Regions from separate parts of the Pseudomonas sp. SMV7 genome, predicted to be linked through region 3. Evidence: predicted binding sites of a transcription regulator. Region 3 holds the regulator's gene; each other region holds the start of a gene.
The links. The regulator FliA, encoded in region 3, starts transcription of late flagellar genes. The targets are predictions, from matches to a motif close to CTAAAGTTTNNNNNNNNNNNGCCGNTAA.

Region 1 (9,882 bases), on a different contig from region 3:
CAACCATGGCCAGCTGAAGCCGGTGGCGGCCAACGTCGACCTGATCGTGATCGTCTTCGCCCCGGCCCCCGAACCGCACCCCAACCTGATCGACCGTTACCTGGTCGCAGCCGAGCATGCCGGCATTCGCCCGCTGCTGTTGCTGAACAAGGCCGACCTGATCGATGACCAGAACGGCCCGGGCCTGCGTGCGCTGCTTGAGGTGTACCGCGAGCTGGGCTACCCGCTGCTGGAAGTATCGGCGCACCACGGTGACGGCATGCAACGCCTGCAGCAGATGCTCGACGGCCACATCAGCGTGTTCGTCGGCCAGTCGGGGGTGGGCAAGTCATCGCTGGTCAACAGCCTGCTGCCGGACGCCGGTACTCGCGTCGGCGACTTGTCGGAATGGTCTGGCCAGGGCACCCATACCACCACCACTGCGCGGCTCTACCACTTCCCAAATGGCGGTGACCTGATCGACTCGCCGGGCATCCGCGAATTCGGCCTTGGCCACGTCAGCCGCAGCGATGTGGAAGATGGCTTCATCGAGTTCCGCGACCTGTTCGGCACCTGCCGCTTCCGCGATTGCAAGCATGACCGTGAACCAGGCTGTGCGCTGCTCAAGGCGCTGGACGAGGGGCGTATCAAACCGCAACGGATGAACAGCTACCGCTCGATCATCGCCAGCCTGCCGGAAGACGCTTACTGACCTGCCCGCTCCCGCAGGTACTGCACAAGGCTCAAGGGCCACGCCAATCCTGTGGGAGCGGGCGTGCCCGCGAAGCAGGCACCGCGGTGGTTGGCACGGGCTTCGCCCGTGTTCGCGGGCAAGCCCGCTCCCACAGGTTCCGCGCTTGCTTCAGCTACAGCGCGACCCTGTAGGGGTTACTGGTCCTTGGCCTCATCCATCTTCAACGTCCCCTCTTCGAAGATGTTCAGCTTCTGGCGCAGTTCACGCGGCTGCATGGGTGCCTGCTCGGCCCCCCCTGGCACAACCGGTGCCGCAGCGCCCGGCGCGGCAGGCGCGGCAGGTGGTGCCTCCGGCGAACCCTGCTCACCCTCGATATTGCGCTGGGCCTTCTTGGTCAGCACGATGATGTCGATGCGGCGGTTGACCGGGTTGAACGGGTTGTTGCGGTCGAACAGCGACGACGAGGCATAACCCACCACCCGCGCCACCTGGCCATCCGGATAGCCACCAGCCACCAGCGCACGACGCGCAGCGTTGGCCCGGTTGGCCGACAGCTCCCAGTTGCCGAACTCACCACTGCCGGCATACGGCTTGGCATCGGTGTGGCCACTGATGCTGATCTTGTTCGGCACCGCCTTGATGGTGTCGGCCATGGCCAGCAGGATGTCTTCGAAGTAAGGCTGCAGACGCGCACTGCCGATGTCGAACATTGGCCGGTTCTCGGCATCCATGATCTGGATGCGCAGGCCGTCCTGGGTGATCTCGAACAGGATCTGGTCCTTGAACTTCTGCAGTTGCGGGTTTTCCTCAACCTTGTTCTGCAGCTCCTGCAGCAACAGTTCCAGACGCTCGCGTTCCACCTGCTCGGCCATGGTCTCCACCTGATCCTTGTCCAGCTGGATGCTGGTATCAGGCGTCGGCTCCGACTTGGCCTCGGGGTTGATGGTCTTTTCCGGGGCCAGCTGCGGTGAGCCACCCAGGTCGATGATGTACGGCGTACCGCTTTCCGAAAAGCCGATCGGGTCCTTGAAGTAGCCGGCAATGGCGATCTTCTGCTCCGGCGTGGCCGTGGACAACAACCACAGCACCAGGAAGAACGCCATCATCGCCGTGGCGAAGTCGGCGAAGGCGATTTTCCAGGCGCCGCCGTGATGGCCGCCGCCATAGCGCTTGACGCGCTTGACGATGATGGGCTGATTGTTCTCCATGACTCAGCGACCGCGAACTGCTTGTTCCAGTTCGGCAAAGCTCGGGCGATGCTTGGGGTACAGCACCTTGCGCCCGAATTCCACCGCCAGCGATGGCGGCATGCCCGAGGCGGAGGCCACCAGCGACGCCTTGATCGATTCGTAGAGGTTCAGTTCTTCCTTGGCATCGTGTTCCAGGCACTTGGCCAGCGGACCGAAGAAGCCGTAGGCCGCCAGAATACCGAAGAAGGTACCTACCAGCGCCGCACCCACATGCAGGCCGATGGAGGCCTGGTCACCCTCGCCGAGCGAGGCCATGGTCACCACGATACCCAGTACCGCCGCAACGATACCGAACCCTGGCATGCCGTCGGCGATGCCGTTCACCGCATGGGACGGGTGCTCCAGCTCTTCCTTCATGCTCAGCAGTTCCATGTCGAACAGGCCTTCGAGCTCGTGCGGCGCCATGTTGCCGGTGGACATGATGCGCAGGTAGTCGCAGACGAACGCGGTCATGCGCTCGTCGGCCAGCACAGTCGGGTACTTGGCGAAGATCGGGCTGGCTGCGGCGTCCTCGATATCGGCCTCGATGGCCATCATGCCTTCGCGACGGCTCTTGTTGAGGATCTCGTACACCAGGCCCAGCACTTCCAGGTAGAAAGCATGGCTGAAGCGCGAGCCGAACATCTTCATCGACTTCTTGATGACGTGCATGGTCATGTAGCCAGGGTTGGCCTGCAGGAACGCACCAAAGGCCGCACCGCCGATGATCAGTACTTCGAACGGCTGGATCAGCGCCGCGATCTTGCCGTGGGAGAGTACGTATCCGCCGAGCACGCTCGCGAATACGACGATGATGCCGATAATTTTAGCCATAGGTTCAAAGCACTTGCTGTCGTGGTCAGGGGAAGAGACGGGAGCCTGAAAACTCTTCTTCTACTTATCGGCAGAACTGCGCCAGACTATAGCCACTCATTGCGAAAAGCCAGTTCGGACTGATGTCAAAATGACAATTGAAACCAAGGTGCCCGCTCAGGCCCCGCGTACGCTAGAGGCCTGGGTAAAGCTGCTCGAGAGTGTTCGCATCCCGGTGCCGAAGCACAGCTACGACCGGGTCATGGCCGCGATCCACGATAGCCGCCGCTCGCTGCGCGATATCGCCGAACTGATGCAGGATAGCCCGGCGCTGGTGCTATCGGTGATGCGCGAAGCCAATCACCCCACCAATGCCAGCCTGGCCGAGCCGGCCGAGAGCCTGGAAGTCGCACTCAACCGGCTGGGCCTGGAGCGCAGCGAACAACTGCTCAAACGTCTGCCTGCGCTGCCTGCCGAAGAGATCCCGCCGGTACTGTGCCAATTCCAGCTGATCAGCCAGCACGCCTCGCAGCAGGCCAGCGGCCTGTTCGCCAGCCGCCTGGCACGCCTGTGGCAGGAAATTCACTGGGGTAGCCTGCTGTTCCTGGCACCACTGTGGCCGCTGGCGCTGGCCTACCCCAAGCTGCTCGACACCTGGGAATTGCGGGTTATCCACAAGGGCGAAGACGCCGCCCATGTCGAGGAGCAGCTGTTTGGCGTGCGCATCATGACGCTGTGCCAGACCATGGCAGAGTACTGGCGCCTGCCACAGTGGGTGACCCAGGGTTATCGCCTGCTGCTGGAAGAGCGCGACCAACTGGCCCAGGTGCTCAACATCGCCCGCGATCCGGACCTGCTCAGCCAGCAACATCGTCTGGACGCCGAGCCCGGCCTGCGTCGCTGGTTCAACCAGCCGGCCAATACCGTGCTTTTGGCCAACAACCTGGCCCTGGCAGCACAGGTGGGCTGGGACAACCCGCACCTGCTGCGCTGGCAGCTGTTGACCGCGCTGTACCTGCAGACCTCGCTGGAAGACGTGCAGCAGCAGGTGCACCAGCAGGCAGCGGCCAGTGCCCGCCGCCATGCCCAGCACGCCCTGTTCCACCCGGCCGAAGCGCTGATCTGGCCTTGGCACCAGCGCCGTCCGCACCCGGACATGCTGGCACCGCCACCGCCCAGCAACGACGAACTGGCGCGCTGGCGCAAGCTGTGCCAACACCTGCTGGCCCAACCCAGCCCGTTCACCAACGGCGTGCACTTGGCCACCCAGGCCCTCGAAGCCCTGTTGGCCTGCGGCATGCAGCGCGTCCTGCTGCTGAGCCTGGACAAGGCCAGCGATCAACTGCGTGTGCAGCAGTTCGCCGGTCTGCCCAAGGAGGCCGGGGCCCTCACCCTGCAGGTGTCGCAAAACAAACTGCTGCAAAAGCTGCTGGCCCAGGCTGGCCAACTGCGCATCACCCCGGAAAACCATAGCCAGTTCGCGGCGCTGCTGCCGGCCCCGCTGCGGGCCTTGTTCAGTAGCGAGCACGTGCTGCTGCGCTCGCTGGCGGTGAACGACCAGGTGTTGATGCTGATGGTGGCCGACCAAGGCAGCCGACCGCTGGCCGAGGTAAGCGTGCAGGCTTTCGCCAAGACCGCACAATGCACCGAGCGGGCGCTGTCGGTGTTTGCCAACCGCAAGGCCTGAGCCTTGCGCTACAATCGCCCCTCTTTGCAACTGGAGACCGTGGATGACTGACTTTTCCGGCCTGCCCCTGGTAATAGAAGCTGCAGACTTGCTGCCGCGCCTCGGTTCGCCACAGCTGATCCTGGTCGACCTGAGCAGTAGCAACCGCTATACCAGCGGGCACATCCCCGGTGCACGCTTCGTCGAAGGCAAGCGCACCCAGCTTGGCCAGCCGCCTGCGCCCGGCCTGCTGCCGGCCCAGGCCGACCTGGAGAAGCTGTTCAGTGAACTCGGCCACCGCGACGATGCGGTGTATGTGGTGTACGACGATGAAGGTGGCGGCTGGGCCGGGCGCTTCATCTGGCTGCTCGATGTGATCGGCCACAAGCGCTATCACTACCTGAACGGCGGCATCCAGGCGTGGCCGGCCGACAAGCTCTCCACCGAAGTGCCTGCCAGCGGTAATACCCCCGTGCAGTTGCGTATCGACACGAAGCCCACAGCCACCCGCGAATACCTGCAAAGCCGCCTGGGCGCGGAAGACCTGGTCATCTGGGACGCCCGTGGCCCGCAGGAATTCCGCGGCGAGAAAGTGCTGGCAGCCAGGGGCGGCCACATTCCCGGTGCAATCAACTTCGAGTGGACGGCCGGCATGGACCTCAACGACCACCTGCGCATCCGCCCGGACATCGCCGAAGTCCTGCAGAACCTGGGTATCACCCCCGACAAGGAAGTGATCACCCATTGCCAATCCCACCGCCGCTCCGGTTTCACCTACCTGGTGGCCAAGGCCCTCGGCTACCCACGCGTCAAGGCCTACGCCGGCTCGTGGAGCGAATGGGGCAACCACCCGGACACGCCTGTAGAAGTCTAAGGAACCTGCATGAAATCCCGTTTGTTCATCATCAGCCAGTACCTGCTGCCGCACCATCTGCTGTCGCGCCTGGCCGGCTGCATCGCCGAATGCCGTGTGCGCTGGTTCAAGAACGCCTTTACCGCCTGGTTCGCCAAGCGCTACCAGGTGAACATGGCCGAAGCCCTGGTCGAAGACCTGAGCGCCTACGAGCACTTCAATGCGTTCTTCACCCGCGCCCTGAAGCCAGGCGCGCGCCCACTGGACGAAACCCCGGGCGCCATCCTGTGCCCGGCCGACGGTGCCGTCAGCCAGCTGGGTCCGATCGAGCACGGCCGCATCTTCCAGGCCAAGGGCCACGGCTTCAGCGCCCAGGAACTGCTGGGCGGTGACCCGGCGATGGCCGCTCCGTTCATGGGCGGCGAGTTCGCCACCATCTACCTGTCGCCGAAGGACTACCACCGCGTACACATGCCGCTGGCCGGCACCCTGCGCGAAATGGTCTATGTGCCGGGCCGCCTGTTCTCGGTCAACCAGACTACCGCCGAGAACGTCCCCGAGCTGTTCGCCCGCAACGAACGCGTGGTGTGCCTGTTCGATACCGAACGCGGGCCGATGGCCGTGGTGCTGGTGGGTGCGATGATCGTCGCCTCGATCGAGACCGTGTGGGCCGGGCTGGTGACGCCGCCCAAGCGCGAGCTGAAGACCTTCCGTTACGACGAAGCCAGCCGCGCACCGATCCACCTGGAAAAAGGGGCCGAGCTGGGCCGCTTCAAGCTGGGCTCGACCGCTATCGTGCTGTTCGGGCCAGAGCAGGTGAAATGGGCCGAGACGCTGGGTGCCGGCTCTGCGGTACGCATGGGGCAGCAGCTGGCGCTGCCTGTGCAGGCTTGACTGCCTGATAGATCGCTGGGGCCGCTTTGCGGCCCATCGCGACACAAGGCCGCTGCCACAGGAGGTATGCGATTACCTGTGGCAGCGGCCTGGTGTCGCGGAAGGGCTGCAAAGCAGCCCCGAATGTGCAGATCAGCCGCGCGCGTCGCGGTCACGCACACCCAGCAGGTACAACACCCCATCCAGCCCCAGGGTGGAAATCGCCTGCTTGGCCGACTGGCGTACCAGCGGCTTGGCGCGGAACGCCACGCCCAGGCCAGCCAGTGACAGCATCGGCAGGTCGTTGGCACCATCGCCCACGGCAATGGTCTGCTCCAGCTCCAGGCCTTCTTCGCTGGCCAGCTTCTGCAGCAGCTCGGCCTTGCGCTGGGCATCAACGATGGGTTCCACGGCCACGCCGGTCACCTTGCCATCGACCACTTCCAGCTCGTTGGCGAACACGTAATCGATACCCAGACGCGCCTGCACCTGGCGCGCAAAGTAAGTGAAGCCACCGGACAGGATCGCGGTCTTGTAGCCCAGGCGCTTGAGTTCGGCGAACAGGTTCTCGGCCCCCTCGGTCAGGCGCAGCGAAGCGCCGATTTCGTCCAGCACCCCGACATCCAGCCCTTTGAGCAGCGCCATGCGCTCCTTGAAGCTGGCGCGGAAGTCCAGTTCGCCGCGCATGGCGCGCTCGGTGATTGCCGCCACCTGTTCGCCCACGCCGGCGGCCTTGGCCAGTTCATCGATGACTTCGGCTTCGATCAGCGTCGAGTCCATGTCGAACACCGCCAGGCGACGGTTGCGGCGGAACAGGTCGTCCTTCTGGAAAGCGATATCAATGCTCAGTTCCTCGGCCAGGGCGAAGAAATCGGCACGCAGGGCCTGGCCATCGCTCGGTACACCACGCACGGAGATCTCGATGGCCGCCTTGCCTTTGCCGGTCTGGGCATCCAGCGCGACACGGGCCGACAGGCGCTCGATACGCTCGATGGTCAGGCCGTACTGGCTGATTACCGCACTCACCCGCTGCAGTTGCTCGGGGGTGATCTTGCGGCTGAGCAGGGTAACGATGTGGCGCGCCTCACCCTGGCCGTCGGCCCAGTGCTGGTAGTCGGCCTCGGAAATCGGCGTGTAGCGGGCCTGCAGGTTCAGTTCGTGGGCCTTGGCCTGCACGCTTTGCAGCAAGGCAGTCGCCACTTCGTTGTCCGGAATGTCGACCAGGATGCCGAACGACAGGGTGCCGTGCATGACGGCCAGGCCAATGTCGAGGATACTCACACCGCCCTGCAGCAGGACGCCGGTGATGGCCGCAGTGAGACCGGGACGGTCCTCACCGGTGATGTTTATCAGGACGATTTCGCGCACAACCTGGCTCCGACTTCGATGAAAAATGCGCATTCTACCGATTTTCCGTGACCATCGGGCGCCGACGATACTTTGCCGACAAAACCCGGCTCGCTATACTCCCCACACTTTCATGCCATTAAGAGCCGAGCTCAGTGAACCGGCCCACGCCCGTCAAACCAGACAACTTCTTCCTGATGATCTATCGCGCCCTGAGTCAACGTCGCGTGCCGCTGGCACTGCGCATCGCCTGCACCAACATTTTCCTGGTGGCGCTGGCGCTGGTGATCTATGCCTGCGTGATGGGCCTGCAATTCAAGCAGGCCATGCACGAGCAGGCCGATGCCCTGGGCCAGAGCCTGACCACCCAGACCGCCACCTCGGCGACCGAGCTGCTGGTGGCCAACGATATCCTCAGCCTCAACGTGCTGCTGGGTAACCTGGTGAAGAACCCGCTGGTAGCCCACGCCGCCATCTATAGCGTGGACAACCGCATTCTCGCCGAAGCCGGCCAGCGCCCGCGCAACAGCCTGCTGGGCGAGGCCGAAGGCCTGTACCAGACCAAGATCACCTTCCAGGACGTGACTGCCGGGCAACTGCGCATCAGCCTGGACATGAGCCAGTTCCAGCAGCCGATGCTGATCAGCTTGCAGAGCATGGGCATCCTCGCCGGCATCCTGCTGGTGCTGGCGCTGACCCTGAGCCTGCGCCAGGGCCGCTTCATCACCTTGCCGCTGCTGCAATTGAGGGTCTGGCTGCGCGACCCGCAGCCCTATACTCCGGCTACCGACCGTCAGGACGAGATCGGCGATATCGCCCGCCAGCTGCACGCACGCCTGGCGCCGCCGCCACCACCGGAGCCGGAGCTGGAGGAAGAGGACGACGAGCATTTCCATGACGTGCAGGACGCCCCTCTCGCCGCGAAAGCCGCACCGCGCGTGAAGGCTGCTGCCCAGGCCGATGAAGATGACGACGAGGCCTTCGCCGGCCTGCTGGACGACGACAACACCCCCAAGGCTGCCGTGGTCGAGTCCGACGAGCCGCAGTTCACCGCCGTACTTGCCGTGCAGCTGGGTTCCCAGGAACAGCTGCGTCGCCTGCCGCGCACGCGCCTGACCGAGCTGACCGAGCGCTACCGCGACTGCCTGGAGCACGCGGCCTCACTCTACGACGGCGAAACCTACACCCTCAACGACGGTAGCACCCTGGTGCTGTTCCACAGCCGCGACTGCGGCGAGGACTACCTGACCAACGCCATCTGCTGCGGCGAGCTGCTGCGTGCCCTGGGCCATGCCCTGCAGATCGAAGTGGCGGACAGCGGCATCACCTTGCAGTTGCAACTGGGCCTGGCCTTGGGTAACGACCTGCAAGGCCTGGAGCTGGTAGACCTGCTGATGACCGAGAAGGCCCAGGACGCGCTGGCGCTGTCGCAACACAGCCGCAACCTGTTGCTGGTGGAGCGGCAGATCAGCGACGACACGCTGATTCGCCAGCGCGCCCGCATTCGCCCGATTGCCAGCCCGGAAGGCGCCTGTTGCGTGGAGCGCTTGATGGAGCCCTACCCATCGATGCTGGAACGGCAGTTGGCGCGGATGCACGAACGCAGGGCCTGATGAATGTAGGAGCGGCACCGACCTTGCAGCCACAAAAAAGCCCGCAACGATGCGGGCTTTTTTGTGGCTGGCGGTTCGATCAGAACCGATAGACTTCCATATCGGTACGAATCGGCGCAGCCATCGGGATCTTGGATTTCTCCGGAGCCTTTTTCACCTGTACCGGCGCAGCTGGCTTCTTGGGCGTTTCTTCGGCAATCGCAGGCTGGTTGGCCAGCGGTTTCACTGCGGTGCTCAGCTGTTCGGCCAGCTTCTGCAGCAATTGGCCCTGGGCCTGCACCTGCGATGCCTCGCTGCCCTCGTGCTGTTGCTCGAGGTGAACGATGCGGTTGTCGCGCACATGGCCACGGCGGTCCAGCAGGCGCCACTGGGCATCCAGGATGGCCGGCTGGTCCTTGCCCGAATCCAGGCGAGTGATCGATAGCAGCACTTGTACATCCGGGGTGAAGCCGGCAGTCGCCGGCGCCAGCACCACGCGCTGGCTGTCCAGGCGCCAGGCAAGCTGGCGCACCAGCAGCTGGTCGATATCCGCCGAAAGGCTACCAGCCCAACGACCGTCGGTCGCCGAGCTCAAGCTGCCGTCGGCCTGACGCTGCAGGAATGTCTCGCGTTGCAGGTAATCGGCTACCGATACCGGGCCGAGTACCACGGCCATGCCTGCACTCTGCGAAGGCTGGCCAGGATCACCACTGTCGAGCTGGTACAGGGCAACCGGCTGGTGCATGGTGCACCCGCCCAGGCCCAGCAGGCCAGTCATCAACAGCGCAAATGGAAGGCGCAGAAGTTTCATCATCCCATCCAGGCGGTCGCCAACA
Region 2 (9,882 bases), on a different contig from region 3:
CGCTGGCAGGCCATCGGCTGGGAAGAAGCCTTCGCCTTCGCCGCCGACAGGCTGTGGGCGGTCCAGCAGGCCCATGGGCGCAATGCCGTGGCGGTGTACCAGGGCAACCCGAGCGTGCACAACTATGGTTTGATGACCCACAGCAACTATTTCCTCGGGTTGCTGAAAACCCGTAACCGCTTTTCTGCCACCTCTGTGGACCAGCTGCCGCAGCACCTGGTCAGCCATCTCATGTATGGCCATGGCCTGCTGTTGCCGATCCCGGACATCGACCATACCGACTTCATGCTGATCTTCGGCGGCAACCCGCTGGCCTCCAATGGCAGCATCATGACCGTGCCGGACGTGGAAAAGCGTCTGAAGGCCCTGCAAGCCCGTGGCGGGCGCCTGGTGGTCGTGGACCCGCGGCGCAGCGAAACCGCGGCCATGGCCAACCAGCACCTGTTCATCCGCCCTGGCGGGGATGCGGCGCTGTTGTGCGGCGTGCTCAACACCCTGTTCGAAGAAGGTCTGGCCCGCGGCTCGCACTTGCCGGTCGCGGGGCTGCAACAAGTACGCGAAGCGATCGCGCCGTTCAGCGCCGAGGCCATGAGCGTGCACTGTGGCATCGCTGCGGCTGACATCCGCCAACTGGCTCGGGATTTCGCTGCCGCCGACAAGGCCGTGTGCTACGGGCGCATGGGCGTCTCGACCCAGGCCTTCGGCACCCTCTGCCACTGGCTGGTGCAACTGATCAACCTGGTGACCGGCAACCTTGACCGTCAAGGCGGTGCGTTGTGCACCGAGCCTGCTGTCGATCTGGTGGCGACTACCTCCGGTGGCCATTTCAACGCCTGGCAAAGCCGCGTGTCGGGCTTGCCGGAATACGCCGGCGAGCTGCCCGTGGCGGCCCTGGCCGAAGAAATCCTCACCCCCGGCGACGGTCAGGTGCGTGCCCTGGTGACGGTCGCCGGCAACCCGGTGTTGTCCACGCCTAACGGCCGCCAGCTGGATGCCGCGCTGCAAGGGCTGGAATTCATGCTCTGCATCGACTTGTACATCAACGAGACGACCCGCCATGCCGACCTGATCCTGCCTTCGACTACGGCACTGGAGAACGACCACTACGACACCACGTTCAACCTCCTGGCAGTGCGCAATGTGACCCGTTTCAATCGCGCGATCCTGGCCAAGCCGGAAGCGGTATTGCACGACTGGGAGATCTTCGTCGGCCTGGCACAGGCCTTCGCCAGGCGCGCCGAGCTCGAATTGAAACCAACCCTGGCACCGGCACAGCTGATTGACCTGGCGTTGCGCAAGGGGCCATATGGCGAAACGACACCCTGGCAGCTTTCCTTGGCCACCCTCGACCAGCACCCGCACGGCCTCGACCTCGGGCCATTGCGTGGCAACCTCGTCACGCGCCTGAAGACCGCCAGCAAGGCAGTCGAGGCGGCGCCGCCAGTGCTTCTGGATGACCTGCAGCGCCTGGCGCAGCAGCCTGCACCGGCGCCAGGCGAGCTGCTGCTGATCGGCCGCCGCCACGTGCGCAGCAACAATTCGTGGATGCACAACTTCCACCGCCTGGTGAAGGGCAAGCCGCGCCATCAGTTGCTGATGCACCCGCAAGACCTGCAGCAGCGGCAACTGCAGGATGGCCAGCGGGTACGCATTCGCTCGCGCACTGGCACGCTGGAGGTCGAAGTACAGGCTTGTGACGACATCATGCCCGGTGTAGTCAGCCTGCCCCACGGTTTTGGCCATGCGCGCGATGGCGTGCAATTGCAGGTGGCCCGGGCGCAACCGGGCGTGAGCGCAAACGACCTCACCGATGAGCGCCTGCGTGACGCTGTTTCCGGCAATGCCGCGCTCAATGGCGTGCCGGTGCAGATAGAGGCCGCATAGGGGACGGTAAGGCCGAGCATGCTGCTCGGCTTTCCGTTACAATGCCTCACCGTGCCGACGACCGCGTCGGAAAGTTAAGCCGAGGTGCTACATGGATATCATCGAAACGATCAAAGAGCAGATTGCCAACAACACCATTCTGCTTTACATGAAAGGCTCGCCGAATGCCCCGCAGTGTGGCTTCTCTGCGCGTGCATCGCAGGCCGTGATGGGTTGTGGCGAGAAGTTCGCCTACGTCGACATCCTGCAGAACCCGGAAATTCGCGCCAACCTGCCCAAATACGCCAACTGGCCGACTTTCCCGCAACTGTGGGTAGCCGGTGAACTGGTTGGTGGCAGCGACATCATGCTGGAAATGTTCGAGAAGGGTGAGCTGCAGACCCTGATCAAGGAAGCGGCCGCCAAGGCCAAGGCTTCTGAAGCCTGATATTCCGGCAAGCATGAAAAAACCCGCTGATTGCGGGTTTTTTCATGCGCCGAATATTTATTCTTCGCCCATCTGCGACTGCAGGTAGTTTTCGATACCGATCTTGTCGATCAGTCCCAGCTGGGTTTCCAGCCAGTCGATGTGTTCTTCCTCGGACTCGAGGATATCTTCGAGCAGGTCACGCGAGCCGAAGTCGCCAGCGGTTTCGCAGTGTGCGATGGCTGCCTTCAGGTCGATCAGGCCCTTCTGTTCGATCTTCAGGTCGCATTCGAGCATCTCCTTGGTGTGCTCGCCGATCAGCAGCTTGCCCAGGTCCTGGACGTTGGGGATACCTTCGAGGAAGAGAATACGCTTGATCAATTTGTCAGCGTGCTTCATCTCGTCGATGGATTCCTTGTACTCATGCTTGCCGAGTTTGTTCAGGCCCCAATCTTCGTACATGCGTGCGTGCAGGAAATACTGGTTGATCGCGACCAGCTCGTTTCCGAGGATCTTGTTGAGATGCTGGATGACGCTTACGTCGCCTTTCATGTCGGGTTCCTGCCCTGTAGAAGTGTGCCAATACACTGAAGTTTGAGCCCGATGCCCAGGTGTGTCAAACCTAAGTTGTTGAATAATAAATGAAAATTAATAGGAATAAGAATGTTTGTGAACCGCGTTGGAACGCTAACTTATTGAATTTCAGGCATAAAAAAACCGGACGCTAGGTCCGGTTCTTCGAATTCTGGGTATCAGGCGGCGGTAAATTCTACCGGGTAGGGCAGGGCGGCCTGGCTGACCTGGAGCTCGGTCAGGGTCTCGCGAACTACCTGCTTGGCCAGGCAGGCGCATTTGCCACACTGGCTGGCGACGTTGGTCGCGGCTCGCACTTCCTTGTAACTGCAGCATCCTTCATAGATCGCATCGCGGATCTGTCCGTCGGTAACGCCGACACAAAGACACACATACATAAAGGCTGACCATCGTGGCTGGGCTTGATGGGGTGGAGCTTAATGTTAATGAGAATGCTTGTCAAAGGACTTTCTGGAAGGGCCGCGCTTGAGCGACCGGCGGTTGCTTCGTCGTGGGAGTCGGCCTGTCACCAGAAGCCGTGTATGATGGTTGGCCTTTGTTGGATGTCGGGCAGGCCCGTCTGGCCCGGCAAACGTTTTTCACCCTCATCAGGAGATTACAATGAGCGTACTCGTTGGTAAGAAAGCCCCCGATTTCACCGTGCCGGCCGTGCTGGGCAATGGCGAAATCGTCGACAGCTTCAACCTGGCCTCGGCCATCAAGGGCAAGTACGGCCTGGTGTTCTTCTACCCGCTGGACTTCACCTTTGTCTGCCCGTCCGAGCTGATCGCCCTGGACCACCGCATCCCTGACTTCCAGGCGCGCAACGTCGAAGTGATCGGCGTGTCGATCGACTCGCACTTCACCCACAACGCCTGGCGTAACACCCCGGTCAACAACGGCGGTATCGGCCAGGTCAAGTACACCCTGGCTGCCGACATGACCCACGAAATCTGCAAAGCCTACGACGTCGAGTCCGAAGGCGGCGTGGCCTTCCGTGGCGCCTTCCTGATCGACACCAACGGTGTTGTTCGTTCGCAGATCGTCAACGACCTGCCGCTGGGCCGTAACATGGACGAGCTGCTGCGTCTGGTCGACGCCCTGCAGTTCCACGAGGAGCACGGCGAAGTCTGCCCTGCCAACTGGAAGAAAGGCGACAAGGGCATGAACGCTTCGCCAGAAGGCGTTGCTGCCTACCTGAGCGAGAACGCTGGCAAGCTGTAATTGCCGCGCGCATGAAAAACCGGCCCTGGTGGCCGGTTTTTTTTTGCCGTGCTGTGTCGGCCTCTTCGCTGCGAGTACGATCTCAATCGTTGAAATCGCGCCAGCCGCCCAGCTCTTTCCAGCGGTTGACGATGCCGCAGAACAGCTCGGCAGTCTTCTCTGTATCGTAACGCGCCGAGTGCGCCTCACGCCCGTCGAAGTCGATGTCGGCACTCTGGCAGGCCCGCGCCAGTACGGTCTGGCCATAGGCCAGGCCCGCCAGGGTAGCGGTGTCGAAGCTGGAGAACGGGTGGAACGGGTTGCGCTTGAGGTCGTTGCGCATCACTGCTGCATTGAGGAAGCCAAGGTCGAAGCTGCTGTTGTGGCCGACCAGGATCGCCCGCTTGCAGCCATTGGCCTTGAGCGCCTTGCGGACGCCGCGGAAGATGTCGGTCAGCGCGCTTTCTTCGCTCACCGCCATGCGCAGCGGGTGATCCAGCTTGATCCCGGTGAACTCCAGCGCGGCTGGCTCGATGTTGGCGCCTTCGAACGGTTCCACCCGGTGGAAGTAGGTGTGCTCGGGGAACAGGAAGCCCTTTTCGTCCATGCCGATGGTGACTGCGGCAATTTCCAGCAGCGCATCGGTCGCACTGTTGAAGCCACCGGTCTCCACATCCACCACTACCGGCAGGTAGCCGCGGAAGCGCTCGGCCATCGGGTGACGCGAGCCACTGCTGCCCTGGGTATCGAGGTCGTCTTCGTAGAGGTCTTCGCTCACGCGTTCTCCTCCAGCAGGCGCCAGCGCAGTTTTTCGCCGGCGCGCAGCGGGACTACGGTCTGCTCGCCAAATGGCAGGCTGTCCGGGGCGGTCCATTCTTCGCGAACCAGGGTGATGGTATCGGTGTTCGCCGGCAGGCCGTAGAAAGCCGGGCCGTGCAGGCTGGCAAAGCCTTCCAGCTTGTCCAGCGCGTTACGCTGCTCGAACGCTTCGGCGTACATCTCGATGGCCGCGTAGGCGGTGTAGCACCCGGCGCAACCGCAGGCAGCTTCCTTGGCATGGCGGGCATGCGGGGCCGAGTCGGTTCCCAGGAAGAACTTCGGGTTGCCGCTGGTGGCAGCGTCCAGCAGCGCCACCTGGTGGGTGTTGCGCTTGAGGATCGGCAGGCAGTAGAAGTGCGGGCGAATGCCGCCGACCAGCATGTGGTTGCGGTTGTACAGCAGGTGTTGCGCGGTGATGGTCGCGCCGACGTTGGCCGGGGCCTCGCTGACGAACTGGGCGGCATCGCTGGTGGTGATGTGCTCGAACACCACCTTCAGCGTCGGGAAGCGTTCGACCACACGGCGCATGTGTTCGTCGATGAAGCGCTTCTCGCGGTCGAACACGTCGATCTCGCTGCGGGTCACTTCGCCGTGCACCAGCAGTGGCATGCCGACTTCCGCCAGCGCCTCGATGGCGGGGAAGATATTGTCGATGCTGGTCACGCCCGAGTCGGAGTTGGTGGTAGCGCCGGCCGGGTACAGCTTGGCGGCGTACACGAAGCCGCTGGCCTTGGCCGCGCGGATGTCCGCGGGGCTGGTGCGGTCGGTAAGGTACAGCACCATCAGCGGTTCGAAGCGGCTGCCGGCCGGCCGGGCAGCCAGGATGCGCTCACGGTAGGCGCCGGCTTCGACGGCATTGCGAACCGGTGGAACCAGGTTGGGCATGATGATGGCACGGGCGAAGGTACGCGCCACGTCGCCAACGGTATGGGGCAGGACGGCACCATCGCGCAGATGGATGTGCCAGTCGTCGGGACGCAGGAGGGTCAGGCGATCGGACATTGGGGATTCCAGGCGGGTCGAACTCAAGCCCCAATGCTACCGGAAAACCCCGGGTGGAGCACGGCTATCAAGTTTTCCGGCTGGCGTCCGATAGCCTGCAGGTAAGCCGTCAGAATTGTGGAGCCGCCCGTGCGCCAGCGTTACCTAGCCCTATTGACCCTGTTCGCCAGCCTGCCGGCTGGTGCGCTGACCTTCCAGACGCGCATGGAAAATATCGCCTGGAAGGTCGAGGGTGACCAGTTCGAGTGTCGGCTGGTGCAGCCGATCGACGGCTTTGGCAGTGGTGAGTTCGTGCGCCGTGCGGGCGAACAGCCGGTGTTCCAGCTGCGTTCGGACAGTAACGCGCTGGGTGCCGGCACCGCGACCTTGCTGGCGGCCGCTGCGCCCTGGCAACCCGGGCGCAGCGACATCAACCTGGGCAGCGTGCGCATGGCCCGCACCGGCGTGTTGTTCAGCTCGTCGCAGGGCCAGGCCAGCCGGCTGATCAATGGCCTGCTCGACGGCCGCAGCACCGTGGTGCGCAATTATGCCGGCGAGGCGGGCAGGCCGATGGAAGTGCGGGTGCTGCCGGTCAGCTTTGCCAAGGCCTACAGCGACTACCAGGCCTGTGCCGGCAAGCTGCTGCCGATGAACTATGACCAGGTGCGCCAGACCCAGGTCGGCTTCCCTGGCGGTGGTTTCGATCTGGATCAGTCGGCCAAGTCGCGGCTGGATGTCATCCTCGACTACATGAAGGCCGACCCGACAGTGAACCATGTCGAGCTCAACGGCCACTCGGACAACAGCGGCAACCGCCTGACCAACCGTGACATGTCGCGCCGCCGCGCACTGGCGGTAGCTGATTACCTCAAGGCCAATGGCGTACCGGAAGAGCAGATCACTGTGCGCTTCCATGGCGAGCGCTATCCGTTGGCCAAAAACAACAGCGCGGCGAACCGGGCGCGTAACCGTCGTGTGAACATCGAGCTGGATCGCGTCGCGGTGGTCGAGAAACCGGTCGAGAAAGCGGTGGAAAAGCCGGCCGAACCGACACTGCCACCGGTGGCTCCGGCCACGGCACCAGCCAGCCCGGCTGCTGCGGCGGCGGGTACCAAGGCTCCTTGACATTTCCTGTCGCATATTCCGTCGCCCTTCCGACAGTTCCTGTCGCTTTGTCGTCAGAAGCTGTCGCCCCACTGTAAATTTACTTGCAAGGTCGTTAGAATCGACGCTTTTCCGTACAACCCCGTGGAGTGATGGCATGGCGGACGTAAAAAAGGTCGTACTGGCGTATTCCGGCGGCCTTGATACTTCGGTGATTCTCAAGTGGCTGCAGGATACCTACAACTGCGAAGTGGTGACCTTCACCGCAGACCTGGGGCAGGGTGAAGAGGTCGAGCCGGCCCGTGCCAAGGCCCAGGCAATGGGCGTTAAAGAGATCTACATCGACGACCTGCGCGAAGAGTTCGTGCGTGATTTCGTGTTCCCGATGTTCCGCGCCAACACCGTCTACGAAGGCGAGTACCTGCTGGGTACTTCCATCGCCCGTCCGCTGATCGCCAAGCGCCTGATCGAAATTGCCAATGAAACTGGCGCTGACGCCATTTCCCACGGCGCAACCGGCAAAGGCAACGATCAGGTACGTTTCGAGCTGGGCGCCTACGCCCTGAAACCAGGCGTCAAGGTCATCGCCCCGTGGCGTGAGTGGGACCTGCTGTCCCGCGAGAAGCTGATGGACTATGCCGAGAAGCACGGTATCCCGATCGAACGCCATGGCAAGAAGAAGTCGCCGTACTCGATGGACGCCAACCTGCTGCACATCTCCTACGAAGGCGGGGTCCTGGAAGATACCTGGACCGAGCACGAGGAAGACATGTGGCGCTGGAGCGTCTCGCCAGAGAACGCCCCGGACCAGGCCACCTACATCGAGCTGACCTACCGCAACGGTGACATCGTTGCCATCGATGGCGTCGAGAAAACCCCGGCCACCGTGCTGGCCGACCTGAACCGCATCGGTGGTGCCAACGGCATCGGCCGCCTGGATATCGTCGAGAACCGTTACGTCGGCATGAAGTCGCGTGGCTGCTACGAAACCCCTGGTGGCACGATCATGCTCAAGGCCCACCGTGCCATCGAGTCGATCACCCTGGACCGCGAAGTCGCTCACCTGAAGGATGAGCTGATGCCGAAGTATGCCAGCCTGATCTACACCGGCTACTGGTGGAGCCCGGAGCGCCTGATGCTGCAGCAGATGATCGACGCCTCGCAGGTCAACGTGAACGGCGTGGTGCGCCTGAAGCTGTACAAGGGCAACGTCACCGTGGTTGGCCGCAAGTCGGACGATTCGCTGTTCGACGCCAACATCGCCACCTTCGAGGAAGATGGCGGCGCCTACAACCAGGCGGACGCTGCCGGCTTCATCAAACTCAACGCGCTGCGTATGCGCATTGCTGCCAACAAGGGCCGTTCGCTGCTCTGATTTGCTGGCGCATGCCATGGAAACCCCGGCCCAGCCGGGGTTTTTTTTGCCTGATGGAAACCTGCTGCGCTCAGTCGCCTCGGGGTGCCGTATCTTCTTCCAGCGGGCTGACCGACAATTGTGCACACTGGCGTTTGTCCAGGTTGCAAAAGCGCCATGTCCTGGGTGTTTGCAGCGGTTGGGCCAGTGCACGCAGGAGTTGCTGTTCCATCAACTGGTAAGCATCGGGCCCGGAAAACATGATCGTGACAGGTTCGCCATGTTCGGTCTCGCCGAGCCTGCTGGGTGCGCTTGGCGTGCTCCTGGTACCTGGCGTAGGTGGAGTATCGCTTGCCGTGTTATCCGACGACGGGTTGTAGAACGACTTGTAGTTGAAGTTGAGTGTCAGAAAAAATAATGCTGTCAGAAAAAACGGAAATCCTACCAGAAACCAGGTATAGAGATTCTGGCTGGCTTCGCTGAGAAACGGCAAGGTAGCAAGTGCGGAGGATTCGATGATGCCCGCGAAGATGGCAATGATCGTCAGCGGGGCGACAGGTTGTCGTTCGGGCATGAGGGCTGTCTCCGGCGTTTTCACCCATTGTTGCCTTACTGTGCCGCCCAACTAAAGACTGGACTGTTTCCCGGGCGACGAATCATCGCTGTCCTGCGCGCTGACGAGGATTTTTCAATGGCCCGGGTTGAACTTTTCAACTGCAAGCGTCGCCCTGAATGGGCGTGTGCCTTGAAAGACGGGTAATAGTATTTACTTTTCTGTTCAGGAAGTTTGTTGTTACAGACGCAGTAGTTATGTGTAGGAAATTTCTGTAAGTGTTGTAGGTTTCATCTGTTCATCTGTTTCTTCGGCAAATCGTCGCGCCATCTGCTGTTCTGTCGGTTATCGTGGCGTGCCAAAGCAGAACAATGAATGGATATCGCATGAATAAAGTGCTTATCGTGGATGATCACCCGGTCATACGCCTGGCCGTACGCATGCTGATGGAGCGGCATGGTTATGACGTCGTCGCGGAGACTGACAACGGCGTGGCTGCACTGCAGCTGACACGGCAACACCTGCCGGATATCGTGGTGCTGGATATCGGCATTCCCAAGCTGGACGGCCTGGAGGTGATCGCCCGCATGACAACCTTCAGCCCGGCCAGCAAGGTGCTGGTGCTGACATCGCAGGCACCTGGCAACTTCTCGATGCGTTGCATGCAGGCAGGGGCGGCAGGGTACGTGTGCAAGCAGCAGGAACTCACGGAGTTGCTGAGCGCCATCAAGGCGGTGTTATCGGGCTACAGCTACTTCCCCAACCAGGCGCTGCATGCATCACGCAGCAAGGGAGGAGGAAGCGAGACCGATATGGTCAATCGCCTCTCGGCGCGCGAGATGACGGTATTGCAACAGTTGGCACGAGGGCGTTCGAACAAGGAGATTGCCGACAGCATGTTTCTCAGCAACAAGACGGTCAGTACCTACAAGTCACGCCTGTTGCTGAAGCTGAATGCGCGCTCGCTGGTCGACCTGATCGAACTGGCGCAACGTCAGGGGCTGA
Region 3 (9,882 bases):
TTGCTGTCGAATTGCGAGGGCGTGACGCCCTTGCGGCTGGCATCGCGCAGGCGCGTGTCCACCGGGATATAGCCCGGCCACACATGTTGGCCGTAGCTGTCGCGCAGTTGCTTGAGCGTACCCAGCGAGGCCTGGGTACGGCGGTCGAACAGGGTCGGCACGATCTGGTATGGCAACGCCTGCTTGCGGGAGCGATTGACCATGGCCAGGGTGCCGACCATCCGCTCCAGGCCCTTGACTGCGAGAAACTCGGTTTGCACCGGAATCACCAGCTGCTGGCTGGCGGCCAGGGCGTTGACCATCAGCACGCCGAGCAAGGGCGGGCTGTCGATCAGGGCGAAGTCGAAATCCTGCCACAGCTGCGCCAGACTCTTGGCTATGACCAGGCCGAGGCCGTTCTGCCCTGGCGACTGACGCTCCAGCACGGCCAGCGCGGTGCTCGACGGCAACAGCGAAATGCGCTCGTCACTGGTGGGCAGCAGCAATTGCCCGGGCAAGCCTTCGGGCACCGTGCCCTTGTGCAGGAACAGGTCGTAGCAGCTGTGCTCCAGGGCATCCGGGTTGTGCCCGAAGTAACTGGTCATCGAGCCGTGCGGGTCGAGGTCGACGACGACCACACGCTTGCCGGCCTCGGCCAGCAGGCCGGCCAGGGCGATGGTAGTGGTGGTCTTGCCGACGCCACCTTTTTGATTGGCTACTGCCCAGACTCTCATAGGACAACTTCTATCTCGTTGATTTTGCACGCCGCTGAGGGAGCGGCGGCAATTTCGCGAACCTGTTTACAGTGACAGAGAATTGACGAGTTACTGCCCCGCCACCGTTGCTGGCGTTGCCGGTGCACTTTGTGTGCCAGCCCGGCGCAATGCCGCATCCGGCTTGGCATTGGCGCTACCCGAGCCGGTCAGGCTGCGGCGTACTTCGAGGTTGCGGGAAATCACCAGCACCACCCGGCGGTTGCGCGCGCGGCCTTCAGCCGTGTCGTTGCTGGCCACCGGCTGGTACTCGCCGTAGCCCACCGAAGCCATGCGCGCCGGGTCGACGCCTTCCATCGCCAACAGGCGCACGATGCTCGCCGCCCGCGCCGACGACAGCTCCCAGTTGGTCGGGTACTGCGCGGTGCGGATCGGCAGATTGTCGGTAAAGCCTTCGACGTGCACCGGGTTGGCGAACGGTTTGAGAATGCCGGCCACCTTCTCGATGATGGCGAACGCCTGGTCGCTGGGCATGGCATCGCCGCTGCCGAACAGCAACGAGGAATTGAGCTCGATCTCGATCCACAATTCATTGCCGCGTACGGTCATCTGGTCGCTGCTGATCAGGTCGCCGAAGGCATCGCGCACGTCATCGCTGATGGTCTTCAGCGGGTCGCTGCTGGTCGCCGCCAGGCCCGCTTCGGTCTGTTCGCTGTCCTTGACCAACGGCTCGGCCGGGCGCACGCTCAGCGGCCGCTCGTCGCCGATGGGGATCGGCTTCATGCTGCGCTCGGGGTCGTTGAAGACGCCGAGCAAGGCCTGGGAAATGACCTTGTACTTGCCCTCGTTGATCGAGGAAATCGAGTACATCACCACGAAGAAGGCGAACAGCAAGGTGATGAAGTCGGCGTACGACACCAGCCAGCGTTCGTGGTTTTCGTGTTCCTCGGCATGACGACGGCGACGCATGGGTTACTCCATGAAGCCTTGCAGCTTCAGCTCGATAGAGCGTGGGTTCTCGCCTTCGGCAATCGACAGCAAGCCTTCGAGCAGCATCTCGCGGTAGCGCGACTGGCGCATGACGGTAGCCTTCAGCTTGCTGGCGACCGGCAGCAACACCAGGTTGGCGCTGGCCACGCCGTAGATGGTGGCGACGAAGGCCACGGCAATGCCGTTGCCCAGTTGCGACGGGTCGGCCAGGTTGCCCATCACGTGGATCAGGCCCATCACCGCACCGATGATGCCGATGGTGGGTGCGTAGCCGCCCATGCTCTCGAATACCTTGGCGGCCTGGATATCGCGGCTTTCCTGGGTCAGGAAATCGACTTCGAGGATGCTGCGGATGGCCTCCGGCTCAGCACCGTCCACCAGCAGCTGCAGGCCCTTGCGGGCATACGGGTCGGGTTCGGCATCGGCCACCCCTTCCAGCCCCAGCAGGCCTTCCTTGCGTGCGGTCAGGCTCCAGTTGACCACGCGGTCGATGCCACCGGCCAGGTCGACCCGTGGCGGAAACAGGATCCAGCGCAGGATCTGCAAGGCGCGCTTGAACGACGCCAACGGCGACTGCAGCAAAGCCGCCGCCAGGGTGCCGCCCAGCACGATCAGCGCCGCAGGGCCATTGATCAGCGCGCCGACATGGCCGCCTTCGAGGAAGTTGCCACCGACGATGGCCACAAAAGCGAGGATCAGGCCGATCAGGCTCAGCACGTCCATCAGACGCACGCCTCCACCAGGTGCTTGCCGATTTCGTCCAGGCTGTACACCGCGTCGGCAAGGTTGGCCTTGACGATGGCCATGGGCATGCCATAGATCACGCAGCTGGCTTCATCCTGGGCCCACACCGTGCTGCCGCCCTGTTTGAGCAGGCGGGCGCCTTCACGGCCATCGGCGCCCATGCCGGTGAGCACCACCGACAGTACCTTGTCGCCATACGACTTGGCCGCCGAGCCGAAGGTGATGTCCACGCACGGCTTGTAGTTCAGGCGCTCGTCGCCGGGCAGGATCTTCACCGCGCCACGGCCATCGATCATCATCTGCTTGCCACCCGGCGCCAGCAGCGCCAGGCCAGGGCGCAGCAGGTCGCCGTCCTCGGCTTCCTTGACGCTGATGCGGCACAGCTTGTCCAGGCGTTCGGCAAAGGCCTTGGTGAACGCCGCAGGCATGTGCTGGATCAGCACGATCGGTGCCGGGAAGTTGGCGGGCAGTTGGGTCAGCACACGTTGCAGGGCAACCGGGCCGCCGGTGGAAGTGCCAATGGCCACCAGCTTGTAAGGCTTGCGCTTGGGCGCTGGTGAATGTGCTGTCGCTGCGGCCGGGGCCGTCGCCCGGGCTGGCACGGCAGTGCGCGCCGGGGCCGGGCTGGCGAAGTTGCTGGCAGGCGTCGGCGTGGCCACTGGCGCCGGGCTGGCGTAGCTGCCAAAGCGGCGGTTGCTGCGAGAAATGGTATGCACCTTCTCGCACAGCAGCTGCTTGACCTTGTCGGGGTTGCGCGAGATGTCCTCGAAGTTTTTCGGCAGGTAGTCCACCGCGCCGGCATCCAACGCATCAAGGGTGACCCGGGCGCCTTCATGGGTCAGCGACGAGAACATCAACACCGGCGTCGGACAGCGCTGCATGATGTGCCGCACCGCCGTGATGCCGTCCATCATGGGCATTTCGTAGTCCATGGTGATGACATCGGGCTTGAGCGCCAGCGCCTGGTCGATTGCTTCCCTGCCGTTGGTCGCGGTACCCACCACCTGGATCGTTGGATCCGCCGAGAGGATTTCCGAGACGCGGCGGCGGAAGAAACCGGAATCATCCACCACCAGGACCTTGACTGCCATAAACACTCCGTTAGGCGGCGCAACCCGCCAGGGTGCGCCACCGAAATCAAATACGCCGTGCGGCGTAACGCTTGAGCATGCTCGGGACGTCGAGAATCAACGCGATGCGACCGTCGCCGGTGATGGTGGCCCCGGACATGCCCGGAGTGCCTTGCAGCATCTTGCCCAGCGGCTTGATGACCACTTCTTCCTGGCCAACCAGTTGATCGACGACAAAGCCGATGCGCTGGGTGCCGACCGAGAGGATCACCACATGGCCTTCGTGCTGCTCTTCGTGCACCTGGCCCTGGACCAGCCAGCGCTTGAGGTAGAACAGCGGCAATGCCTTGTCGCGCACGATCACCACTTCCTGGCCGTCGACCACATTGGTGCGCGACAGGTCGAGATGGAAGATCTCGTTGACGTTGACCAGCGGGAAGGCGAACGCCTGGTTGCCCAGCATCACCATCAGCGTGGGCATGATCGCCAAGGTCAGCGGCACCTTGATGACGATCTTCGAGCCCTGGCCCTTGGCCGAGAAGATGTTGATCGAGCCGTTGAGCTGGGAGATCTTGGTCTTCACCACGTCCATGCCGACACCACGGCCAGACACGTCGGAAATCTCCGTCTTGGTCGAGAAGCCCGGGGCGAAGATCAGGTTGTAGCAATCCGATTCGCTGAGGCGCTCGGCGGCGTCCTTGTCCATCAGGCCCTTTTCCACGGCCTTGGCGCGCAGGATGTTGGGGTCCATGCCCTTGCCGTCGTCAGAGATCGACAACAGGATGTGGTCGCCTTCCTGTTCGGCCGACAGCACCACCCGGCCGGTACGCGGCTTGCCAGCGGCCTCGCGCTCCTCGGGCATTTCCACACCGTGGTCGACCGCGTTGCGCACCAGGTGCACCAGCGGGTCGGCCAGGGCTTCGACCAGGTTCTTGTCGAGGTCGGTGTCTTCGCCGACCAGCTCCAGGTTGATCTCTTTCTTCAACTGCCGGGCCAGGTCACGCACCAGGCGTGGGAAGCGGCCGAAGACTTTCTTGATCGGCTGCATGCGGGTTTTCATCACCGCGGTCTGCAGGTCGGCGGTGACCACGTCGAGGTTCGACACGGCCTTGGACATGGCCTCGTCGCCGCTGTTCAGGCCCAGGCGCACCAGGCGGTTACGCACCAGCACCAGTTCACCGACCATGTTCATGATCTCGTCCAGGCGCGCAGTGTCGACCCGCACGGTGGTTTCCGCTTCGCTGGCAGCGTGTTTGTCGGCAGCCGGAGCCGGCGCGCGTGGCGCTGCGGCAGGCTTGCTGGCAGGTGCCGGCGCAGGCGCGGCAGCTGCAGCAGGTTTGGCTACTGGCTGGCTGTCGGCCTTGGGCGCAACCGGCGCCTGCACCTTGGCTGCGACAGGGGCTTCGGCAGCGGCCACTTCGCCGTTGAACTTGCCCTTGCCGTGCAACTGGTCCAGCAGCGCCTCGAACTCGTGCTCGCTGATTTCGTCGCCACCGGCAGCGGGCTCGGCAGCGGCAGGCGCCGATGCCTTGGCCGCAGGCAAGGCATCGGCCTGGAACGTGCCCTTGCCATGCAACTGGTCGAGCAGCGATTCGAATTCGGCGTCGGTAATTTCGTCGCTGGCCGCTTCCGGCGCGCTGGCAACCGCTGGCGCGGCAAGCTCGGCACTGAACTGGCCTTTGCCGTGCAACTGGTCGAGCAGCGATTCGAACTCGGCATCGGTGATTTCGTCACCTTCAGTGCTGCCAGCGCTGACGGTCTCGCCGTGCAGCTGGTCGTCGGCCGCTGCCTGGGCCTTGACCGCATCGAGCGAGTCGAGCAACTGCTCAAACTCGCTGTCGGTGATGTCCGGCTCCCCGGCGGCAACTTCGACAACCGGCTCCGGCGCGGCAGCGGCAGGCGCTTGGGCTTCTTGCGCAGCGCCCGGCTCGGCCAGACGCGACAAAGCCGCCAGCAGCTCGGGGGTGGCCGGGGTCACTTCGCTGCGCTCGCGCACCTGGCCAAACATGCTGTTGACCGTGTCCAGTGCCTCGAGCACCACGTCCATCAGTTCCGCATCGACCCGGCGCTCACCCTTGCGCAGGATATCGAAGACGTTCTCGGCGATATGGCAGCACTCCACCAGCTCGTTCAGCTGGAGGAAGCCGGCGCCCCCTTTTACAGTGTGGAAACCGCGAAAGATCGCATTGAGCAGGTCGGCATCGTCGGGTCGGCTTTCCAGCTCGACCAGTTGCTCGGACAGTTGCTCAAGAATTTCGCCGGCTTCTACCAGGAAATCCTGGAGGATTTCTTCATCGGCGCCGAAGCTCATCAAAGGTGCTCCTTAAAAACCCAGGCTGGACAGCAGATCATCGACATCGTCCTGACCGGACACGACGTCTTCACGCTTATCGGCATGAATCTGCGGACCTTCACCCCGAGTCGGATGTTTTTCTCGATCTTTTTCTGCGCGCAGCTGATCGTGGTCATGCTGGATGCCGGCAAAGCGGTCGACCTGGCTGGCCATCAGCACCAGTTTCAGCAGGTTGCTTTCCACCTCGGTCACCAGCGCGGTGACGCGCTTGATCACCTGGCCGGTCAGGTCCTGATAGTCCTGGGCCAGCAGAATGTCGTTGAGGTGGCCGGCGACCTTGCGGTTACCTTCGGCGCTGTGCGTCAGGAAACTGTCAACGCGTTTCACCAGGTCACGGAACTCCGGCGCAGCGACCTCGCGACGCATGAAGCGTTGCCAGTCGCTGCTCAGGGCGCTGGCCTCGCTGGCCAGGTCGTTGAGCACAGGGGTGCTTTCCTCGACCAGGTCCATGGTGCGGTTGGCCGCGCCCTCGGTCAGCCTGACCACATAGGACAGGCGCTCGGTGGCGTCGGTTATCTGCGACACCTCCTCGGCCTGCGGCATGGTCGGGTCGATCTGGAAACTGACGATGGCGCTGTGCAGCTCGCGGGTCAGCTTGCCGACTTCCTGGTACAGGCCGCGGTCGCGGGTCTGGTTCAGTTCGTGGATCAGCTGTACCGCCTCGCCGAAACGGCCGTGCTCGAGGCTCGCGACCAATTCCTGGGCATGCTTCTTCAGGGTCGATTCGAACTCGCCCAAAGACGTTTGTGATGAATCCATGGCGCCCCCCTGACGTGACTCAGCCGTTGACGCGTTCGAAGATCTTCTCGATCTTTTCTTTGAGAACCTGGGCGGTGAACGGCTTGACCACATAGCCATTGACGCCGGCCTGGGCCGCTTCAATGATCTGGTCGCGCTTGGCCTCGGCGGTCACCATCAGTACCGGCATGGCTTTCAGCTTGTCGCTGGCACGGACTTTACGCAGCAGGTCGATGCCGGACATGCCGGGCATGTTCCAGTCGGTTACCAGGAAGTCGTAATGGCCGTTTTCCAGCATCGGCAGCGCCGTGGTGCCGTCATCGGCTTCTTCGGTGTTGGTGAAGCCCAGATCACGCAACAGGTTCTTGATGATCCGCCGCATCGTCGAAAAATCGTCAACGATGAGGATTTTCATGTCTTTGTTCAAGTAGACCTCCAAGCAGTCTCAAACGCGCCCGGCTGCGAGCGCGCATTCAATCAAATCGGTGCAACATGGAAAACGCACGTGGAAAACGACTGCAACGACACCGGGTTCAACGCGCCCGCCATTCCCCCAGGCGGCTGCGCAGGCGCGCGGCACACTGGCTGTGCAACTGGCTGACCCGCGACTCGCTGACCCCAAGTACCTCACCGATTTCCTTGAGGTTCAGCTCTTCGTCGTAGTACAGCGCCAGCACCAGGCGCTCACGCTCCGGCAGGTTGGCGATGGCCTCGGTCAGGGCAGCCTGGAAGCGCTCGTCCTCCAGGCCACGCGCAGGCTCGACATGGCCACTGGCGCCATCTTCATGCAGCCCTTCGTGCTCGCCGTCCTGCAACAGGTCGTCAAAGCTGAACAGGCGGCTGCCCAAGGTGTCGTTCAAGATCCCGTAGTAATCATCGAGACTCAACTGGAGTTCGGCAGCAACTTCATGATCTTTAGCGTCACGCCCGGTTCTGGCCTCCACGGCACGCATCGCGTCGCTGACCATGCGCGTGTTGCGGTGCACCGAACGCGGTGCCCAGTCACCCTTGCGCACCTCGTCGAGCATGGCCCCGCGAATACGGATGCCGGCGTAGGTCTCGAAGCTGGCGCCCTTGCTGGCGTCGTACTTGTTGGCCACTTCGAGCAGGCCGATCATGCCAGCCTGGATCAGGTCCTCGACCTGCACATTGGCCGGCAAACGCGCCAACAGGTGGTAGGCGATGCGCTTGACCAGCGGGGCGTAGCGTTCGATCAGCTCGTACTGGGCGTCTTTCGATGCTCGGCTGTACATCTTGAAACCACTCGCATTCATAACACGGGTCCCGCGCTGGTGGGCTGTACCAGGCGCTCGACAAAGAATTCCAGGTGACCGCGCGGGTTGGCCGGCAGCGGCCAGCTGTCAACCTTCTGCGCAATCGCCTTGAATGCCAGAGCGCACTTGGAGCGAGGGAAGGCTTCGTAGACGGCGCGCTGCTTCTGCACGGCCTTGCGCACGCATTCGTCATACGGCACGGCGCCCACGTACTGCAGGGCGACATCGAGGAAGCGGTCGGTGACCTTGGTCAGCTTGGCGAACAGGTTGCGCCCTTCCTGCGGGCTCTGCGCCATGTTTGCCAGCACCCGGAAGCGGTTCATGCCGTAGTCGCGGTTGAGCAGCTTGATCAGGGCGTAGGCATCGGTGATGGAGGTGGGTTCGTCGCAGACCACCAGCAGCACTTCCTGGGCGGCGCGGACGAAGCTGACTACCGAGTCACCGATACCGGCAGCGGTGTCGATGACCAGCACGTCGAGGTTGTCGCCAATTTCGCTGAAGGCCTGAATCAACCCGGCATGCTGGGCCGGCGCCAGGTGCACCATGCTCTGCGTGCCCGAGGCTGCCGGCACGATGCGCACGCCGCCAGGGCCCTGCAGCATCACGTCGCGCAGCTCGCAGCGCCCTTCGATGACATCGGCCAGGGTCCGCTTGGGGGTGAGGCCAAGCAGCACGTCGACGTTGGCCAGGCCCAGGTCGGCGTCAAGCAGCATGACCCTGCGGCCAAGCTCGGCCAGCGCCAGGGACAGGTTCACTGAAACGTTAGTCTTGCCGACGCCACCTTTGCCACCGGTCACGGCGATCACCTGTACGGGATGCATGCTACCCATGTCTGTTATATACCTTGTCTCGCTGGGACCCAGGCCACACGTGGGGCAATTCTGCGTACCCCTTGGCATAGCTACCTTGCACACGCTTCATCATCAACCCGCTCGCCGTGGGTTGTGATAGAGATCAGCGAACATTTCGGCCATCGCCTCTTCGCTGGGCTCGTCCTGCTGCTGCACATTGACCGCGCGACTGACCAACTGGTGCCCGCGCGGCAGGTGCAGGTCGTCAGGAATGCGCGGCCCATCGGTCAGGTAGGCCACTGGCAGTTCATGACTGATGGCAAGGCTCAAGACGTCACCAAGGCTTGCCGTTTCATCGAGTTTGGTCAGGATGCAGCCGGCCAGGCCGCAGCGCTTGTAGCTGTGGTAGGCGGCGGTCAGCACCTGCTTCTGGCTGGTGGTGGCCAGGACCAGGTAGTTCTTCGCGGCGATACCGCGCCCGGCCAGGGTTTCCAGTTGCATGCGCAGGGCCGGGTCGCTGGCCTGCAGGCCGGCGGTATCGATCAGCACCACGCGCTTGCGCAGCAGCGGCTCCAGCGCCGCAGCCAGCGACTGGCCCGGGTCAACGTAGGTCACCGGCACGTTGAGGATGCGGCCCAGCGTCTTGAGCTGCTCCTGCGCACCGATGCGGAAGCTGTCCATGCTCACCAAGGCCAGGTTCTGCGCGCCGTACTTGAGCACGTAACGGGCGGCCAGCTTGGCCAGGGTGGTGGTCTTGCCCATGCCGGCCGGGCCGACCATGGCGATCACCCCGCCCTCTTCGATCGGCTCGATCTCGGGGATTTCGATCATGCGCGCCAGGTGTGCCAGCAGCATGCGCCAGGCCTGGCGTGGCTCATCGATACCAGCGGTCAGCTCCAGCAGTTCGCGGGCGATCGGGCCGGACAGGCCGATGCGCTGCAGGCGGCGCCAGACGGTGGCCTGCTGCGGCTTGCTGCCCTGCAGCTGGTTCCAGGCCAACGAGCCGAGCTGCACTTCCAGCAGCTCGCGCAGGCCGGACAACTCGGAGCGCATGGCATCGACCAGGCGCGCATCGACCGGCGCCGCAGCCGGGGCTGCAGCAGCGGGCTCGGGGGCGTCGACGTGCGGTTCGATCAACGGTTCGGCAGCAGTCAGCGACTGCCCGGCGAACAATTGGCGGTTGTTGTCGCTGCTGTCCGGGCGCGGGTCGAGTTCGGCGCGGGCCGTGGC

Region 1: the regulator FliA is predicted to act here: its motif matches at 2,801-2,828, upstream of motA (flagellar motor stator protein MotA).
Region 2: the regulator FliA is predicted to act here: its motif matches at 5,954-5,981, upstream of ACLEJP_RS14190 (flagellar protein MotY).

The regions. Positions count from the first base shown of each region.
Region 1 is NZ_JBKGGT010000007.1:106,055-115,936, forward strand. Features, by position in the region: gene rsgA (small ribosomal subunit biogenesis GTPase RsgA) at 1-691, shown strand, start outside; gene motB (flagellar motor protein MotB) at 868-1,881, opposite strand; gene motA (flagellar motor stator protein MotA) at 1,885-2,736, opposite strand; gene ACLEJP_RS11160 (HDOD domain-containing protein) at 2,867-4,402, shown strand; gene ACLEJP_RS11165 (rhodanese-like domain-containing protein) at 4,446-5,255, shown strand; gene asd (archaetidylserine decarboxylase) at 5,265-6,128, shown strand; gene serB (phosphoserine phosphatase SerB) at 6,261-7,475, opposite strand; gene ACLEJP_RS11180 (histidine kinase) at 7,610-9,067, shown strand; gene ACLEJP_RS11185 (PqiC family protein) at 9,147-9,857, opposite strand.
Region 2 is NZ_JBKGGT010000010.1:62,443-72,324, reverse strand. Features, by position in the region: gene ACLEJP_RS14225 (molybdopterin-dependent oxidoreductase) at 1-1,884, shown strand, start outside; gene grxD (Grx4 family monothiol glutaredoxin) at 1,976-2,311, shown strand; gene bfr (bacterioferritin) at 2,369-2,842, opposite strand; gene ACLEJP_RS14210 (bacterioferritin-associated ferredoxin) at 3,043-3,261, opposite strand; gene ACLEJP_RS14205 (peroxiredoxin) at 3,485-4,087, shown strand; gene rnt (ribonuclease T) at 4,170-4,781, opposite strand; gene pyrC (dihydroorotase) at 4,841-5,887, opposite strand; gene ACLEJP_RS14190 (flagellar protein MotY) at 6,017-6,991, shown strand; gene ACLEJP_RS14185 (argininosuccinate synthase) at 7,128-8,345, shown strand; gene ACLEJP_RS14180 (hypothetical protein) at 8,416-8,898, opposite strand; gene ACLEJP_RS14175 (response regulator) at 9,264-9,882, shown strand, end outside.
Region 3 is NZ_JBKGGT010000014.1:14,137-24,018, forward strand. Features, by position in the region: gene ACLEJP_RS17470 (ParA family protein) at 1-713, opposite strand, end outside; gene motD (flagellar motor protein MotD) at 804-1,661, opposite strand; gene ACLEJP_RS17480 (flagellar motor protein) at 1,665-2,405, opposite strand; gene ACLEJP_RS17485 (protein-glutamate methylesterase/protein-glutamine glutaminase) at 2,405-3,517, opposite strand; gene ACLEJP_RS17490 (chemotaxis protein CheA) at 3,564-5,807, opposite strand; gene ACLEJP_RS17495 (protein phosphatase CheZ) at 5,820-6,608, opposite strand; gene ACLEJP_RS17500 (chemotaxis response regulator CheY) at 6,628-7,002, opposite strand; gene fliA (RNA polymerase sigma factor FliA) at 7,121-7,861, opposite strand; gene fleN (flagellar synthesis regulator FleN) at 7,858-8,700, opposite strand; gene flhF (flagellar biosynthesis protein FlhF) at 8,785-9,882, opposite strand, start outside.